2 regions of the Streptomyces sp. NPDC020917 genome follow, and region 1 is predicted to be linked to the other one. Evidence: riboswitches for the same ligand, from Rfam matches in the RefSeq annotation. Region 1 holds a riboswitch; the other holds the start of a gene.

Region 1 (9,258 bases):
TCACCGTCGCCGAGATCGCCCACGCCGGGGAGGCCGAGCTGGTGCGGCTGCTCGGCAAGGCACACGGCACCTCCCTGCACGCCATGGCCGCCGGGCTCGACAACCGGCCGGTGGTCGCCGACCGGGACGTGAAGTCGATCTCCGTCGAGGACACCTTCGACACCGACCTGCACGACCGCGCCCACGTCCGCTACGAGATCGACCGGCTGGCCGACCGCTGCGTGCAGCGGCTGCGCGGCGCCGGCCGCTCCGGGCGCACCGTGGTCGTCAAGGTCCGGCGCTACGACTTCTCGACGCTCACCCGCTCCGAGACGCTGCGCGCGCCCACCGACGACCCGTCGGTGGTCCGCGAGACCGCGCGGCGCCTGGTGGAGGCGGTGGACACCACCGGCGGGGTGCGGCTGCTGGGCGTCGGCGTCGCGGGGCTGGCCGACTTCACCCAGGAGGACCTGTTCGCCCAGCACGCCGGCGAGCAGGAGCCGGGGGAGGAGATCGTGCCGGAGCTGCCCGCGGTGCCGCCGCCGCAGCCCGAACGGGCCAAGCGCTGGCTGCCCGGGCAGGACGTGGTGCACGAGGAGCACGGCGCCGGCTGGGTGCAGGGCAGCGGCGTCGGACGGGTCACGGTCCGCTTCGAGGTGCCCTCGGACACCGTGCCCGGGCGGGTGCGCACGTTCGCGGTCGACGACCCGGCCCTCGCGCACGCCGACCCGCTGCCGCTGGGGCCGGCCGGCGGTCAGTCGCCGGCGACCTCGCCGAAGTCACGGTCCGGCGGCGCGTCGGGGCCCCGGCCGGAACCGGACCGCGGCACGTCCATCCCGTAGTGGTGGTACAGCTGCAGCTCCTGCTCGGGGGACAGGTGCCGCCCCACGCCGAAGTCCGGTGCGTCCCTGATCAGCGCCTTGCGGAACGGCACCCGCAGCTCGTCGTCCACCACCTCGCTCGGCTCCAGCGGCACGAACGCGTCTCGGGTGAACAGCCCGGTGCGCACCGCCGCCCACTCCGGCGAGCCGGTGGCGTCGTCGAGGTACACCTCGTCCACGGTGCCGATCTTGGTTCCGTCGCGGTCCAGGGCCCGGCGTCCGATCAGGCTGCGCGGATCGATGTCGCTCTGCACGGGACCTCCAGCCTGGGCGAACTCGAATACTGCTCGATACCAATCAAAGCCACAACGCAGGCGCTGTCGACTCGGACCGGCGCGTCGCACTCCCGGCCGCCGCGCACCGGCCGGTCGGCCGAAGGCGCTGGTAGGCTGGTGGGCGGCTGCAGACCCCTTGCGGGAGAGCTTCCGGTACGTCCCGTCAGGGGCCTCGCGGAAGCGCCGAAGGAGCAAACCCTCCCCGGAATCTCTCAGGCATCCGTACCGCATGGGCGAGGTCACTCTGGAAAGCAGGGCACGCCCCGGGAGCGCCGCAGCCTCCGGGAACCGGCCCTCACCGACGGTGAAAGCCGCCCCTCGCGGGGGCGGTGAAGCTCTCAGGTCCGATGACAGAGGGGGAGGCCGTACGGGTGTCCGCGCCGTTGGCACCCCCGAAGGTCGTCGCAGACCAGGAGGCCTCCTCAGATGACTGACCGCCGCATCCCCCTCGCCGAGCTGGAAGCCGGCGTGCCCTTCGCACGCCGCCACATCGGCCCCGACGCCGAGGCGCAGGCCAAGATGCTCGCCCAGGTCGGCTTCGGCTCGCTCGACGAGCTGACCGCTGCGGCCGTGCCCGACACGATAAGGAGCGCCGAAGCGCTGGGCCTGCCCGCCGCGCTCACCGAGGCCGAGGCGCTCGCCGAGCTGCGCGCGCTGGCCGACCGCAACCAGGTGCTCGCGCCCATGATCGGCCTCGGCTACTACGGCACCTTCACGCCGCCGGTCATCCTGCGCAACGTCATGGAGAACCCCTCCTGGTACACCGCCTACACGCCGTACCAGCCGGAGATCTCGCAGGGGCGCCTGGAGGCGCTGCTGAACTTCCAGACGATGGTCGCCGACCTCACCGGGCTGCCGACCTCCGGCGCCTCGCTGCTGGACGAGGGCACCGCGGCCGCCGAGGCGATGGCGCTGTCCCGGCGGGTCGGCAAGGTCAAGGACGGCGTCTTCCTGGTCGACGCCGACACCTTCCCCCAGACGACCGCGGTCATCCAGACGCGTGCCGAGCCGACCGGCGTCGAGGTCGTCGTCGCCGACCTGAGCGACGGCATCCCCGCCGAGGTGGCCGAGCGCGGCGTCTTCGGCGTGCTGCTGCAGTACCCGGGCGCCTCCGGCGCGGTCCGCGACCTGCGCCCGGTCATCGAGCAGGCGCACGGCCTGGGCGCGGTCGTCACCGTCGCCGCCGACCTGCTCGCGCTCACCCTGCTCACCTCGCCCGGCGCCCTCGGCGCGGACATCGCCGTCGGCACCACCCAGCGCTTCGGCGTGCCGATGGGCTTCGGCGGCCCGCACGCCGGCTACATGGCGGTCCGCGACGCCTACGCCCGCAACCTGCCCGGCCGGCTGGTCGGCGTCTCCGTGGACGCCGACGGCGACAGGGCCTACCGCCTGGCCCTGCAGACCCGCGAGCAGCACATCCGCCGCGAGAAGGCCACCAGCAACATCTGCACCGCGCAGGTCCTGCTCGCCGTCATGGCGGGCATGTACGCGGTCTACCACGGCCCCGACGGCCTGGCCGCGATCGCCCGCCGCACCCACCGCTACGCCGCCGTGCTGGCCGCGGCCCTGCGCGCCGCGGGGCTGGAGACCGAGCACGACGCGTTCTTCGACACCCTGACCGTCCGGGTACCCGGCAAGGCCGCCGGCGTGGTCGAGGCCGCCCGCGCCGCCGGCGTCAACCTGCGGCTGACGGACGCCGACCGGGTCGGCGTGGCCTGCGACGAGACCACCGACCGTGCCCAGCTGGCCGCGGTGCTGGCCGCCTTCGGCGCGCCCGCCGCCGACCTGGACGCGCTGGACGCGGCGACCGCCGACGCGCTGCCCGCCGCCCTGGTCCGCACCGAGTCGTACCTGACCCACCCGGTCTTCCACCAGCACCGCAGCGAGACCGCGATGCTGCGCTACCTGCGCCGGCTCGCCGACCGCGACTACGCGCTGGACCGCGGCATGATCCCGCTCGGCTCCTGCACGATGAAGCTCAACGCCACCACCGAGATGGAGCCGGTCACCTGGCCGGAGTTCGGCGCGCTGCACCCGTTCGCGCCGGCCGAGCAGGCCGCCGGCTACCTGGAGCTGATCCACGGGCTGGAGGACCAGCTCGCCGAGGTCACCGGCTACGACAAGGTCAGCCTGCAGCCCAACGCCGGGTCGCAGGGCGAGCTGGCCGGGCTGCTCGCGGTGCGCGCCTACCACCGGGCGAACGGCGACACCGGCCGCACCGTCTGCCTCATCCCGTCGTCCGCGCACGGCACCAACGCCGCCAGCGCCGTGATGGCCGGGATGAAGGTCGTCGTCGTCAGGACCGGCGAGAACGGCGACGTGGACGTCGACGACCTGCACGCCAAGATCGAGCAGCACCGCGCGTCGCTGGCCGTGCTGATGGTGACCTACCCGTCGACGCACGGCGTGTTCGAGGACAACATCACCGACATCTGCGCGGCCGTGCACGACGCGGGCGGCCAGGTGTACGTGGACGGCGCCAACCTGAACGCGCTGGTCGGCCTGGCCCGGCCCGGCAAGTTCGGCGCCGACGTGTCGCACCTGAACCTGCACAAGACCTTCTGCATCCCGCACGGCGGCGGCGGCCCGGGTGTCGGCCCGGTCGCGGTGCGCGCGCACCTCGCCCCCTACCTGCCCAACCACCCGCTGCAGCCCACCGCGGGCCCGGAGACGGGCGTGGGACCGGTCTCGGCCGCCCCCTGGGGCTCGGCGGGCATCCTGCCGATCTCCTGGACCTACGTGCGGCTGATGGGCGCCGAGGGGCTCAAGCAGGCCACGCAGATGGCCGTGCTCGGCGCGAACTACGTCGCCAAGCGCCTGGAGCCGCACTTCCCGGTGCTCTACACCGGCCCCGGCGGCCTGGTCGCCCACGAGTGCATCGTCGACCTGCGCCCGCTGAGCAAGGAGACCGGCGTCAGCGTCGACGACATCGCCAAGCGCCTGATCGACTACGGCTTCCACGCGCCCACCATGTCGTTCCCGGTGGCCGGCACGCTGATGATCGAGCCGACCGAGAGCGAGGACCTCGCGGAGCTGGACCGCTTCTGCGACGCGATGATCGCCATCCGCGGCGAGATCGACCGGGTCTCGGGCGGCGAGTGGCCCGCCGACGACAACCCGCTGCACAACGCCCCGCACACCGCGGCGGCGCTGGGCGGCGAGTGGACGCACCCCTACAGCCGGCAGGAGGCCGTCTTCCCGGCCGGCGTCTCGGCGGCCGACAAGTACTGGCCGCCGGTGCGGCGCATCGACGGCGCCTTCGGCGACCGCAACCTGGTGTGCTCCTGCCCGCCCCTGGACGCCTACGACAGCTGACGGCAGGCGCCGCCGCACCGGCCGCCCGGTGCAGCACGGGGCCGCACACCGCCCGAGCATGGCTGAGCCGGTTCCGCTGGAGACAGGGGAACCGGCTCGGAGGTGCGGTTGCGCGGTACGCGCGGGGCGGGCCGTCAGGCCGCCGTGGTGATCTGCTCGCTGCCCAGCGGGCGGTGCGGCGCGATGATCCGGCCGTCGGGGAGCAGCTCGCCTGTGTCCTCGAAGAGGAGTACTCCGTTGCACAGCAGGCTCCACCCCTGCTCCGGGTGGTGGGCCACGGTACAGGCGGCCTCCCGGTCGGAGCAGTCGGCGGCAGGGCACTGCGGATGGTGCTGGCACATGGTCGATGGTGTCTTTCGCTGCGAGTGATGAGTGAAGCCTTCGGTCGTGCTGGCTGCCTGGCTCACGGTGCGTCCCCCCGTTCGTGTGCGGCGGTCCCAAGTGTCGTCCTGCCGGGATGATTCCGCAGGGATTTCCCCCAGCCGGTACTCATTGGGGGAAGACGCGTCACCCGCGCGGGCGGTTGCGCAGCAGAGCGGCGGTGCCCCCCTCGCCTCGTTCGGAGAGGGGGGCACCGCCGTCGCGTCCCAGGAGCCGGGGCCGGCTGCCGCTCAGGCCGGCGAGCCGGCCAGCGGCGGGGGCGCCAGCCGGACGTTGAGCACCGGCGCCAGGTCCACCAGCCGGTAGATCTGGTGCGAGGCGATCCCGGGCGGCGCCGGCGCCAGCGGGATGATCAGGTCCGACGGGTCGGGCTGGGCGGTCGCCGCGTCCGCGCGCGGCACCGAGTGCAGCCACAGGGCCAGCATGTACAGGCCCGGGACCGACAGCAGATGCGGCTGGTACGTCGACGGCAGTGCCTCCGCCTGCCGCAGCGCCCGTTCCGTGGACACCAGGTACGGGCCCTCGGAGAACCGCGAGAACACCCACCCGTCCGGTGTCGCCACCGTCTCGCCCGCCGCGGCGACCCGTGCGCCCACCCTGATATGGAACCGCCAGCCGGTCAGCCGCGCCTGGGGCAGCGCACCGGGAACGGACGCCGGTTCGAACACATGGACAGGAAGCGGGTGTTCGGCGTCCAGGGGCCCTTCCGCGGCGCGCAGAGCCGGGGTCCTTGCCTCCAGGACCGCGGTGGGCGAACTGAGCGCCGCGAGGACGCTCAGGAGGGCAGGGGCGGGTGCAGGGGGGACAAGCAGCGGCATGATGTCGCCTCTCACTCTGGAGACACAACTGGAGACACAGGTGGTGCGGGGTGTGGGGCGCGGACGGCGCGGTCGGTACGGGGGAAGGCGTCCGGCTCGGGCACGTCGGCGAGGGCGGAGTCTTTGCCTTGTGCGCGGAGTTTATACGACGCGTGTTCGCTCCGTGTTTCGTCTAGTCGCTGCCAGTATTACGCGCAAGGCGAGAATTCGCCTTCTTTGACAGGCTGCCGCGCGGCATTCCCGCAGGGTATGAGGTGGGCGGTGCATTTTTCTGCCCGCCACGGTCGGCCGGAACCCGCCGGTCCTATTCGGCGGTGTTTACGCAGGTCCCGTGCGCCTGAATGTGCCGCTGGAACGTGCTGCTGTCGTCCGATACGGCAAGCCTAGCGTGCGGACGTGATCCCTCGCGGCGTTATCGATCATTTGGGTGGGCATCCTCGTGTGGGGACCGCTCGAGGGAGGGACGCTTCGATGGGCGAGAAGGTCGTGGCCGGCGCGTTCGACCTGGCCGATCGCCGGATGTACCGGCGGAAGCTGCAGCAGTGTCTGCTGGGGCTGGAGCGGCTGTTGGACGAGAAGCGATTCGATCGGCCACGCAATCTCATGGGGCTGGAGATCGAATTGAATCTCGCGGATTCCGGGGGGCTGCCGCGCATGATGAACGAAGAGGTGCTGGAGCGCATCGCGAGCCACGATTTCCAGACCGAGCTGGCACAGTTCAATATTGAAGTGAACATCGCGCCGCATCGGCTATCCGGGCGAGTGCTCGACCGGCTGGCCGAGGAACTGCGCACCGGTCTGGGCTACGCCGACCGGATGGCCGGTGAAGTGGGTGCACGCATCGTGATGGTGGGAATACTGCCCACTCTTGAGGCGCAGGATCTCGTCTCGGCGAACCTCTCCAGGGCCGACCGCTACACCCTGCTCAACGACCGCATCCTGGCCATGCGCGGCGAGGACATCACCGTGGACATCGAGGGCGTCGAGCACCTCGTCTACACCTCGGCCTCCATCGCGCCCGAGGCCGCCTGCACCTCCACCCAGCTGCACCTGCAGGTCACGCCCGGCCGGTTCGCCGCCGTGTGGAACGCCGCGCAGGCGGTCTCCGGGCCGCAGATCGCCGCCGCGGCCAACTCGGCCTTCCTCTTCGGCCGCGAGCTCTGGCGGGAGACCCGGCCGCTGCTGTTCCAGCAGTCCACCGACACCCGGCCCCAGGAGCTGCGGGCCCAGGGCGTGCGCCCGCTCACCTGGTTCGGCGAGCGCTGGATCGACTCGGTGACCGACCTCTTCGCCGAGAACGTGCGCTACTTCCCGTCGCTGCTGCCCATCTGCGACGACGAGGAGCCGCTGCGGGTGCTGGACGACGGCGGCATACCGCAGTTGCGCGAGCTGACCCTGCACAACGGCACGATCTACCGCTGGAACCGGCCGGTCTACCAGGTCGTGGACGGGGTGCCGCACCTGCGGGTGGAGAACCGGGTGCTGCCCGCGGGCCCGACGGTCACCGACGTGCTGGCCAACGCGGCGTTCTACTACGGCGTGGTCCGGGCGCTGGCCGAAGCCCCCAGACCGCTGTGGCAGCGGCTGCCGTTCGGTGCGGCCGCGGCCAACTTCGACGCGGCGTGCCGGGACGGCATCGGCGCGGTGCTGCACTGGCCGCGCGGGCGCGGCGGCACCCTGGCGGAGGTACCGGCCGCCGACTTGATCCGCGACGAGCTGCTGCCGCTGGCCTCCGCCGGACTCGACGCGTGGGGCATCGACCCGGTGGACCGGGACCACTACCTGGGCGTCATAGAGGAGCGCTGCCGGCGCAGGACGAACGGCGCCGAGTGGCAGGCCGCGGTCTTCCACCGGCTGCTGGAGCGCGGACTCGACCGCCGGCTGGCCCTGGCCACGATGACGCAGCGCTACCGCGCGCTGATGGAGGCCGGCGAGCCGGTGCACACCTGGCCGCTCGACTGACCGGGCCGGGATCCCGGGCCCTCCGGGCCGTCCGGGCCCCGGCCCGTCCGGGAGCGGTGCCGGCGGGTTCCCGGACGGCCGGGCCCGGCCGGCTCAGGGAGCCGCGGCCGCCGCGCTGGACGCCGCCGCCACCACCGCCTTGAGCAGCACCGCCTGGATCTGCTCGGGATCGTTCACCCGGTACGCGGCACCACCGGTCGCCTTGGCGATCGTGTCGCACGCCGCCAGGTCGGCCTCAGGGCCGACCGCGATCATGATCATCGGCACCGGGTGCTGCGGGGTGCCGATCGACTTGAGCCGGGAGGCGAGGGTGCTCAGCGAGATGCTGCCCGGGTCCTCGTTGGCCCCGTCGGTGAGGACCACCACCGCGTTGAACGCGCCGGCGGCGTACGAGCGGAGCGCGTCCTCGTACACCGCGAGCGACGTGTCGTACAGGCCCGTCGAGCCGCCGGGCACGGGCTGGAGCGTGCGGAAGGCGCCGTGCAGCCGCTGCCGCTGGGTGGCACCGCCGGACGCCTTCCCGCCGAGCCGTGCGGTGGGGACCAGGACCTGGTAGTCGCGGGTGCCGTCCAGCCGGGTGGCGAAGCGCCACAGGCCGATCTGGTCGCGGTCGGTGAACTGCCCGAGGGCCTGCTCCAGCGCGGACCTGGTGACGTCGAGCCTGGTCTGCCCGCCCGCTCCCGGGACCAGCGCGCCCATCGACGCCGACGCGTCCACGACGGTGGTGATCCGGGCGCTCTGCACGGTGATCTCCCACATCAGCCGCAGCTTCTGCAGCTCCGCGGGAGACGGGGAGGGGGCGGGGGAGGCCGACACCGGCTGCGGGGTGCGGCCGCCCGCCCTGGCCAGCGTCGCGGCCGCCGGCGGCGCCTCCGGCGCGCGGAACCCCGCGGCGGTCAGGGTGCGCAGCGCGTCGTCCTGGCCGAGCAGCAGCAGGAAGCGGTCGGCGGCCCGCGCCTGGTCGACGGACAGGTCGCGTTCGTCGACCCTGGTGTACGGGTAGTCCAGCGTCGCCGCGCCGTCCTTGGGATAGAAGAGCCTGAGCGGGGGCTTGCCGCTGCTGTTGCGGGTGAAGGCGGCCTGTTCCGAGAGCACCAGCGCCTGGCTGCGCGACCGGTCCGACAACTCGGCGGCGCCGGGGCCGGCAGGCAGCGCGGCGACGGCCTGCGCCTCGTCCGGCGCGGTGCGCTGGGCCAGCAGTTTCGCCGCGGCCTCCGACTGCACGTCGGCGTCGGAGCCGCCGGTCCGCGCGATCGAGTTGTTGATCATCGCCAGGGCGAGCAGGCCGGTGGCGGTGCGGGCCGGGTCCGGGGTGCCCAGCCGCAGCCCGGACTGCGCCGCCGCTCCGGTCAACTCGCCCCAGGTGTAGGTCTTCGCCGGCCAGCCCAGCCGCTCCGCCTGCTGCTCCAGCGCGCCGACCACCACCGGGGAGCGGACGACCGACGCCTGCTGGGTGAAGGTCAGGTCGCTGCGCGCCGCGGCCGCCTGGTCCACCCAGATCCCGTCGTCGGGCACCCAGAGCGCGAACTTCGGTGCGTGGCCCGCGCCGTGGGCCAGCTCGTCGGCCACCTCGGCGGAGGAGCGGGCGGTCACCTGCACGTCGAGGCACTGGCCGTCGCTCTTGGTGTGGGAGCGGCGGGCCCGGTC
Region 2 (9,258 bases), on a different contig from region 1:
CTGGACGAACACGACGTCGCCGAGGGCGTCCGCGGCGTGCGACGTGATGCCCACCGTGGCGATCCCGCCCTCGGGGGCGGAGAGCCACTCGTGCTCCTTGCTGTAACGCAGCTGCTCAGGGTTGATGCTCATGTCGGAATTCTCCCGGATGGTTGCAGGTGCTCGCGCGCGGCGCGAGGGACGTGCGGTGCGGTGGAAGGAGTGTCAGCGCTCGCGCTTGTAGAACGGCAGGGCCACGACCTCGTGCGGCTCCTGGGCGCCGCGGATGTCGACCGCGACCCCGGCCGTGCCCGGCGCGGCGTGCGCCGCGTCGACGTAGGCCATGGCGATCGGCACCCCGAGGGTGGGGGAGGGGGCACCCGAGGTGACCTCGCCGACCACCGCGCCCGAGGCGTCGGTGACCGGGTAGCCCGCCCGGGGCACCCGGCGGCCCTGGGCGACCAGCCCGACCAGCTTGCGCGGCGGCGTCGCGGCCGCCTTCTCCGCGGCCGCCGCCAGCGCCTCGCGGCCGACGAAGTCGCCCGGCTTGTCGAACTTCACCACCCGGCCGAGACCGGCGTCGAACGGGGTCAGCGCCGTGGTCAGCTCGTGCCCGTACAGCGGCATGCCCGCCTCCAGGCGCAGGGTGTCCCGGCAGGACAGGCCGCACGGCACCAGGCCGGCCGCCGCGCCCGCCTCGGTCAGCGCCTGCCACAGCCGCTCGGCGTCGGCCGGGGCCACGAACAGCTCGAAGCCGTCCTCACCGGTGTAGCCGGTGCGGGCGATCAGCGCCGGCACCCCGGCGACCGTGCCGGGCAGCCCGGCGTAGTACTTCAGCCCGTCCAGGTCCGCGTCGGTCAGCGACTTCAGGATGCCCGGGGACTCCGGGCCCTGGACGGCGAGCAGCGCGTAGGCGTCCCGGTCGTCGCGGACCGCCGCGTCGAAGCCCGCGGCACGCTCGGTCACCGCGTCCAGCACGATCTGCGCGTTGGAGGCGTTGGCGACGATCATGAACTCCTGGTCGCCGAGCCGGTAGACGATCAGGTCGTCCAGGATGCCGCCGTCGGCCGCGCAGATCATGGTGTAGCGGGCCCGGCCCACGGCCAGCGCCGACAGGTGGCCGACCAGGGCGTGGTCCAGCAGCGCGCCGGCCTGCGGCCCGGTCACGGCGATCTCGCCCATGTGCGACAGGTCGAACAGGCCGGCCCGGGTGCGCACCGCCTGGTGCTCCTCGCGCTCGCTGGCGTAGCGCAGCGGCATGTCCCAGCCGGCGAAGTCGGTCATGGTGGCGCCGAGCGCGCGGTGCAGCGCGTCCAGCGCGGTACGGCGCGGCGCGCCGGTGGGCTGGCTCGGGGATTCGCTCATCGGAAACGGGCTCCCAGGAGAGGACGGTGAACAGGACGGATGTACCAGGACGAGGCCACTGCGGCCTCCCCATCTGTCATCGGAACCTGAGAGGTTCACCGTGACCCCCGGAACGGGGCCCGCGGCTTGCACCTTGGGTGGGAGGAGCCGTGCGGCCCCTCCGCTTTTCAGATCTGCCTCGCCCGCGCGGTATCTGTGCCTGAGAGATTCAAGGGAGGGCTTGCTCCTTCGGCGCCCGGCCCCGGACAGGGGTCGGAACTCTCCCGCGCGGCCTCCAACGGCCGGTATGCAAGTTGTGGCAGCCATCATTGCACGCCCGTGTGACGCATGCCGGACTCCGGGCCCGCTGTCGTCCCCAGGCCCTAAGATTCCAGGGCAGCAGGGCAGCAGGGCAGCAGGCAGTGCCGCACCGGCACATCCGCGGACGAGGGTGGACGACGACGCACATGGAGAACCCGGCATCGTACATATGGCCGGCCAACGAGCTGGAGGAGGTCCTCTCCGCCAGCGTCGGCAACCCCGCCGCCGGTCCCCGGCTGCTGGAGGTCCTCGGCCGGTCCTGGGTGTGGGTGCCGCTGCCCAACGGAGGCCACCCGGACGCGGCCGACCTCGACCTGCCGACGGTCCAGCTCGACGGCGCCACCTACGTTCCGGTCTTCAGCTCCGAGCAGCAGTTCCGGCAGGCGGCCGAGGGGATGTCCTGGACGGTCGCGCCGGTGCAGGAGTTCGCCCGCGGCCTGCCGCCGACGGTCGGGATCGCGGTGAACCCCGGCGGCGCCGTCGGCGTGCCGCTGCCGCCGGCCGCCGTCGCCGAGCTGTGCCGGTCCGAGCGCGGCGGCGAGCACGCCGCCTCCGGCGGCCGGGTGCGGCTGTGGGAGCCCTCGCACGAGGACGAGCCGGTCGACTTCCTGGCGATCGCCGCCGCCGAGTTCGCGGTCACCCCGGTGGTGCTCACCGCCCGGCGGGCGCTGGCCGCGGTCGAGGACGAGCCGCCCGCCCTGTACGTCGGCGTGGAGCTGGACTCCTGGCAGGACCACGACCGGGCCGCGACCATGGACGCGCTCGGCCGCGCGCTGGGCGGCGCCCCGATGGCGCTGCCGGTCCACCTGATCCTGCTGGACGTGGCCCAGGACCCGGTCGCGGACTGGATGCTGGAGACCGTCCAGCCCTTCTTCAGCCGGGACTGACCGTCACGGAACGTGGCCGGACGGCTGCGGAGAGGCGGTATACGCGTTGTTTAGACGACATATAGACAGCGCCGCTTGAGTCGTCGGGCGTTCCACCGGGAACACTCGACCTGATTTGATGGCGGGAACGGACGAGGAGAAGGGGCGGTCCCACGTGATCGCGGGCGCGCAAGGCGGCGCTGCGGCGGCCGGCCATGTGGAGCAGATGCTGCTCCAGGTGGCACCGGGCCGCTTCGACGCATACGAGAACCTGCTCGCGTCAGTGGCCGGCGGCCAGGTGTGGATGCTGCTGTGGCACGGCACGCCGGGTTCGGCGGACGCGCAGTACGGGAGCATGGAGGTCGGCGGGCACGCCTACGCGCCCTGCTTCACCTCGCCGCGCGAGCTCGCCGCCAGCGGCTGGACCCGGGACCACGAGGTGGTGTCCGGGCGGGACATCGCGCAGACCCTCTACCCGGACCGGTGCGGGCTGTGGCTCAATCCGCACGCCTCCGGCGGCGGCGTCGGGGTGCCCTGGCCGGACCTGCGGCGGATCGCGGTCGGCCTGGACCTGCTGCCGGCCGGACCGCTGCAGATCGCCGAACCCGCCCTGCAGATCCCGCAGTTCTACGCCCTGCTGACCCAGGCCGCGCACCGCACCCCGGCGGTGCGCTCGCTGCGCCGCGCCTGGGTGCAGCCGGCGCTCGGCGAGCCGTACCTGGCGGTCGGCGTCGAGGTCTACGAGGGCGTGCCGCAGGCCGTCGAGGCCGTGCGGATGATGATGCAGCAGGCCGTCGGCGGGGTGCCGGACGGGCTGGCCGTGTCCACCGTCGCCATGGGCGACGCCTACGACCCGGTGGCGCTGTGGATGCGGGTGCACGCCTCCGCGTTCTTCGACCGCGACGCCTACACGGCCGGCCCCGCCTGGGGCCCCGCCCGCTGAGGCCCACCGCTCAGGGCGCCGGCCTCCCGGCCGGCGCCCGGCGTCAGCCCTCCAGCTCCAGCACGTGCGGGAGCAGGCCCAGCGGCGGGCTGCCCAGCGACAGCAGCGCGGCGTGGAAGCGGGACAGGGTGAACTCCCGGCCCCACCGGCGGCGCGCCCGCTCCCGCAGCCGCAGGATCTCCAACTTGCCCCAGGTGTACCGTCCGTAGCCCGCGTCGAAGGTGCCGCGCCGGGCCTCCGACAGCGCGCTGGCCCGCGCCAGGTGCGCGTCCCGCATGAACAGCCGGGTCGCCTCCTCCAGATCCATCGCCCCGGTGTGCAGCCCGATGGCGCACGTCAGCCGGGTGACCCGGACCAGCGCCTCCAGCGCGACACCGATGGCGAACCGCGGGTCGCGGGCCCGGAATCCCTCCTCCAGGCAGACCTCCTCCACGTAGTGCGCCCAGCCCTCGGCGAACGCCAGGCTGTGCAGCACCCGGCGCACCGGACCGGCCGCCCGGCGCAGCGCGCGGCCGTGCGCGAAGTGGCCGGGGGCGACCTCGTGGACGGTGATCGACGGCAGGCTCGTCCGGCTGAAGACGGTCAGCCACTCCTCGCGCTCCTCGCGCGGCCACTCCGGCTCCGGCGGCGTGACGTGGTACCAGGACGGCACCGAGTCCTTCTCGGCCGGCGCCGCCCACGTCATCATCGCCATCGACCAGCGGCGCGACGGCGGTGCCGGGCCCACCAGGCACTCGCCGTCCAGGAACGGTGCCAGACCGCGGTCCCGGGCGAAGTCGATGACCTCGTCGGTCAGCCGGGCCGCCTCGGCGATCACCTCGTCGGCGTCCGGGTGGTCGGCCAGCAGCGCCGGGATCAGCTCGTCCACCGGCCGGTGCGGGTCCAGGCGTTCGCACGCGTCGGCCAGCAACCCGGTCAGCCGGGCCCGCTCGCGCTCGGCCTCCTCGGCCAGCGCCCCCAGGTCGACCCGCAGCCCCTCCTGCGCGCCCATCAGCGCGGCCAGCGCCGGGCCGCCGAGGCGCGGGTCGGGGTCGCCGTGCCGTGCCGCGTCCTCCAGCCGGGCGACGAGCCGGGAGTGCGCGCGCAGCGCCTGCTCCTCCTCCCTGCCGTGCTCCGCGTCCAGGTCGACGGCCAGCCCGTACGCGGTGCCCAGCAGCGCCTCGGCGACCGGCGCGCTCACCCGGTCCAGCGACTCCAGGGACGCCTCGATCGCCTCCGGCCACAGCGCAAGGTGCTTCCTGCGGGCCGCGGCGCGCTCCTTGCGGGAGGCGTACTCCCGGTCGTAGCAGGCCAACTCCAGGTTCGACAGGTGCGGGTACGGGTCGCGCCGGTGCAGCGCGAGGTCCTCGTACTGGACCCGTACCGACTCCTCGAACACCGCCAGATGGGCCTCGTCGTGCGGGCTGTCCAGGGGCCCGGCCGAGCGCCGCGTGTGCTCCAGCCGGGCCAGGGCCGCCTGCACGCCCGAAGGCGACAGATCCTGCACCCTCCCGTCGTACTCGTGCAGCCCCGCCATCTCCCTGGCCTGGGGCATCATCAGGTCGCACACCGCGCGCAGCCGTTCGTCCACGGCCTGACCGTACCCCGAGGTACGCGCGGGTAACGGACTAAGAATCACCACATCACAGTTGCGCATCCCTTCGAGATGAGGGCTGGCGGGTGATCGCGGGCGCACAGAAGAATCCAGCAGCAACAGGGGAGCTGTTTCGGTTCACCGTGGTCCGAAAAATCCTCAATACCTGTATGACGCACCGCAGCACGACTGATGAGTAAAGCCGCTACAGCGGCGGGCGCGCGCCGGTTACCCGCCGGCGAGAGGGGTCAGCTTCACCATGACCGCACCTATAGAGACCACCCAGGGGCAGGCCGAGGCACAGCCGGAGGCCATCCTCGCCGGGGTGGGCCGCAAGGCGATCGAGGGCAGATCCCTCGGTCAGATCGCGTGGATGCGTTTCCGTCGCGACAAGGTGGCGGTGGCCGGTGGCGTCGTGGTCATCCTGCTCGTGCTGCTCGCGATCCTGGCCAAGCCGATCGAGAGCATCTTCAACCTCGATCCGAACGCCTTCCACCAGGACCTGATCGACCCCTCCACGACCGTCCCCAAGGGCGGCTGGGGCGGGATGAGCCTGCATCACCTGCTGGGCGTCGATCCGCAGTACGGCCGCGACCTGCTCGCCCGCATCATCGAGGGCTCGTGGGTGTCGATGATCGTGGCGACCGGCGCGACCGTGCTGTCGGTGGCCATCGGTTCGGTCATGGGTCTGATCGCCGGCTACTACGGCGGCTGGATCGACACCCTGATCAGCCGTCTGATGGACATCTTCCTGGCCTTCCCGCTGCTGCTGTTCGCGATCTCCATCTCCGCCTCGCTGCAGGACGGCGCCTTCGGCCTCAACGGACTGCCGCTGCGGATCAGCGTGCTGATCTTCGTCATCGGCTTCTTCAACTGGCCCTACATGGGCCGGATCGTGCGCGGCCAGACGCTCAGCCTGCGGGAGCGGGAGTTCGTCGAGGCGTCGCGCAGCCTGGGCGCCCGCGGGCCGTTCATCCTCTTCCGCGAGCTGCTGCCCAACCTGGTCGCCCCGATCCTCGTCTACTCGACGCTGCTGATCCCGACCAACATCCTCTTCGAGGCGGCGCTGAGCTTCCTGGGCGTCGGCATCGCGCCCCCGCAGGCCTCGTGGGGCGGCATGCTCAACTCGGCCATCGACCTGTTCTACGCGGATCCGGAGTACATGGTCGTGCCGGGCCTGGCCATCTTCATCACCGTCCTCGCCTTCAACCTGCTGGGCGACGGGCTGCGGGACGCCCTCGATCCGCGCAGCAAGTGACCGAGCTTTCTTCACCCACCCAGCTGAACCGCCGGACGCGTCCCCGCGCCCGGCCTTGCAGAACACCGTCGAACCGGGAGGCCTTCCTCGGCATGAACAGCAGAAAAGCGACAGCCGCGCTGGCGCTTGCCACGGCACTCGCCCTGGGAGCATCCGCGTGCAGCAGCGACTCAAAGAGCACCGACAAGAACAAGACCGGCAGCTCCAACAGCCAGGGAACCGCCGCCGCGAAGGACGCCGCGCTCACCGGCATCGTGAACGCCTCGGACAAGAAGGGGGGCACGGTCGTCATGGAGAACTCCGACGTGCCGGACTCCCTGGACCCGGGTAACACGTACTACGGCTGGGTGCAGAACTTCTCGCGCCTCTACGCGCGTACGCTGCTCACCTTCAAGCCGGCCGCCGGCAAGGACGGCCTGACCGTCGTCCCCGACCTGGCCACCGGCCTCGGCAAGGCCAGCCCGGACGCCAAGACCTGGACGTACACGATCCGTTCCGGTCTGAAGTACGACGACGGCACGCCGATCACCACCAAGGACATCAAGTACGCGATCGAGCGCAGCAACTTCGCGCCCGAGGCGCTGTCCAACGGCCCGACGTACTTCAAGGCGTACCTGGCCGGCGGTGACGCGTACAAGGGTCCCTACAAGGACAAGAACCCGAACGGGATCGCGTCGATCGAGACCCCGAACGACACCACGATCATCTTCCACCTGGCGAAGCCCTTCGCGGACTTCGACTACCTGGCGACGTTCTCGCAGACGGCCCCCGTGCCGGCGGCGAAGGACGACGGTGCGGGCTATGTGAAGCACATCGTGTCCTCGGGCCCGTACAAGTTCGCCTCCTACCAGGACGGCGCCTCCGCCGACCTGGTGCGCAACCCGCAGTGGTCGCAGGCGGACGACCCGGTCCGCAAGGCGCTGCCGAACGAGATCAAGATCAAGTTCAAGGTCAACGCGAACACGATCGACAACAACCTGCTCGCGGGCAACAGCACCGTCGACTCCGGCGGCACCGGCGTGACCCCGCAGACCCAGGCGAAGGTCATCGGCCCCAAGTACGCGAAGAACACCGACGACTCGTACGCCGGTGCCACCTCGTACCTGGCGATCAACCCGAACGTCGCGCCGTACAGCAACCCCGACTGCCGCAAGGCGATCGAGTACGCGATCGACAAGGTCTCGGTGCAGACCGCCATCGGCGGCCCGGTCAAGGGTGACGTGGCCACCACGCTGCTCCCGCCGACCGTCAACGGCTACACCAAGTTCGACTCGTTCCCGACGCCGGACAACAAGGGCGACCAGGCCAAGGCCAAGGCCTCGCTGGCCGCGTGCGGCAAGCCGGGCGGCTTCACCACCACCCTGACGGCGCGCAGCGACCGCCCGGCCGAGATGGCCGAGGCGACCGCGATCCAGAACTCGCTCAAGCAGGTCGGCATCACCGCCAACATCAAGAGCTTCCCGGCCGGCAAGTACTTCTCGAACTTCGCCGGTGTCCCGAGCTACGTGCACAGCCACCAGCTCGGCCTGATGCTCACCGCGTGGGGCGCCGACTGGCCGACCGGCTACGGCTTCCTGGACCAGATCGTCGACGGCAGCGCCATCAAGCCGTCCGGCGGCAACAACCTCCAGGAGCTCAACGACAAGAACATCAACGCCGCCCTGGCGGCCGCGATCGCCAACACCGACGCCGCGGCCCGCACCAAGGCGTGGGGCGACATCGACAAGATGGTCGTCGACACCGCCACCGTGGTGCCGCTGATCTACCGCAAGAACCTGCTCTACCGTCCGGACGCGGCGACCAACGTCACCGTCACCCAGGCGTACCTGGGCATGTACGACTACCTGCTGCTCGGCTCCTCCAAGTAAGCCCAGTAAGCACAGAAGGCATACGAACACCGGAAGGCAGGTGAAGGCATCGGCGTCCGCCGGGCCGGGTGACACCCGGCCCGGCGGACCCGGCGCCGACCCGCTGTGACTGCGTACATCATTCGACGCGTGATCGCCGCGATAGTCCTGGTGCTGGTCGTCAGCGCGGTCACCTTCGCGATCTTCTTCCTGGTCCCGAAGCTCGGCGGGCAGACCACCGCCCAGCTGGCGACCCAGTACGTCGGCAAGGACGCCAACCCCGAGTCGATCGCGGCGGTCAAGAAGAACCTGGGCCTGGACCTGCCGATCTACCAGCAGTACTGGCACTTCATCAAGGCCATCGTCATGGGCGCGCACTACAAGTTCGGCCCGGACGCCGCGTACTGCCACCGGCCCTGCTTCGGCTACTCCTTCAAGTCGCACGTCGAGGTGTGGCCGGAGATCAAGGACCGCATCCCGGTCACCTTCTCGCTGGCGATCGGCGCCGCGGTGATCTGGGTCATCTCCGGTGTGGCCATCGGCGTCGTCTCCGCGCTCAAGCGGGGCACGCTGTTCGACCGCTTCTCGATGGGCGTGGCCCTGGCCGGCGTCTCGCTGCCGATCTTCTTCACCGGCATGCTGCTGCTCGGCCTGTTCTCCTACAAGTGGACCATCTGGGACAACGTCCAGTACCACAGCTTCACCAGCAATCCCGGTGAATGGGCCTGGAACCTCATCCTGCCGTGGGTCAGCCTGGCGTTCCTCTACTCCGCGCTCTACGCCCGCCTCACCAGAGCCGGGATGCTGGAGACCATGGGTGAGGACTACATCCGCACCGCGCGCGCCAAGGGCCTGCCCGAGCGCACCGTGGTCGGCAAGCACGGCCTGCGGGCCGCGCTCACCCCCATCGTCACCATCTTCGGTATGGACTTCGGGTTGCTCATCGGCGGCGCGATCATCACCGAGCAGGTCTTCTCGTTCCAGGGCATCGGTGCCTATGCGGTGCAGGCCGTGACGGACAACGACCTGCCGAAGGTGCTCGGCGTGACCATGGTCGCGGCCACCTTCATCGTCATCTGCAACCTCCTGGTGGACCTGCTGTACGCCGCCATCGACCCCCGCGTGAG

What was found. A riboswitch is a leader RNA that binds a small molecule or an ion and turns the genes downstream of it on or off. The one in region 1 is predicted to bind glycine.
Region 2: another riboswitch for glycine. It lies ahead of gcvT (glycine cleavage system aminomethyltransferase GcvT); the one in region 1 lies ahead of gcvP (aminomethyl-transferring glycine dehydrogenase).

Annotation. Positions count from the first base shown of each region.
Region 1 is NZ_JBIRRR010000039.1:3,913-13,170, reverse strand. Features, by position in the region: gene ACH4TG_RS40370 (DNA polymerase IV) at 1-821, shown strand, start outside; gene ACH4TG_RS40365 (PRC-barrel domain-containing protein) at 734-1,114, opposite strand; glycine riboswitch at 1,265-1,373, shown strand; gene gcvP (aminomethyl-transferring glycine dehydrogenase) at 1,562-4,450, shown strand; gene ACH4TG_RS40355 (DUF5999 family protein) at 4,585-4,791, opposite strand; gene ACH4TG_RS40350 (hypothetical protein) at 5,062-5,649, opposite strand; gene ACH4TG_RS40345 (glutamate--cysteine ligase) at 6,121-7,611, shown strand; gene ACH4TG_RS40340 (substrate-binding domain-containing protein) at 7,705-9,258, opposite strand, start outside.
Region 2 is NZ_JBIRRR010000004.1:341,896-351,153, forward strand. Features, by position in the region: gene gcvH (glycine cleavage system protein GcvH) at 1-132, opposite strand, end outside; gene gcvT (glycine cleavage system aminomethyltransferase GcvT) at 205-1,344, opposite strand; glycine riboswitch at 1,522-1,620, opposite strand; gene ACH4TG_RS11405 (enhanced serine sensitivity protein SseB) at 1,791-2,531, shown strand; gene ACH4TG_RS11410 (enhanced serine sensitivity protein SseB C-terminal domain-containing protein) at 2,650-3,453, shown strand; gene ACH4TG_RS11415 (DUF885 family protein) at 3,497-5,023, opposite strand; gene ACH4TG_RS11420 (ABC transporter permease) at 5,286-6,284, shown strand; gene ACH4TG_RS11425 (ABC transporter substrate-binding protein) at 6,377-8,152, shown strand; gene ACH4TG_RS11430 (ABC transporter permease) at 8,258-9,258, shown strand, end outside.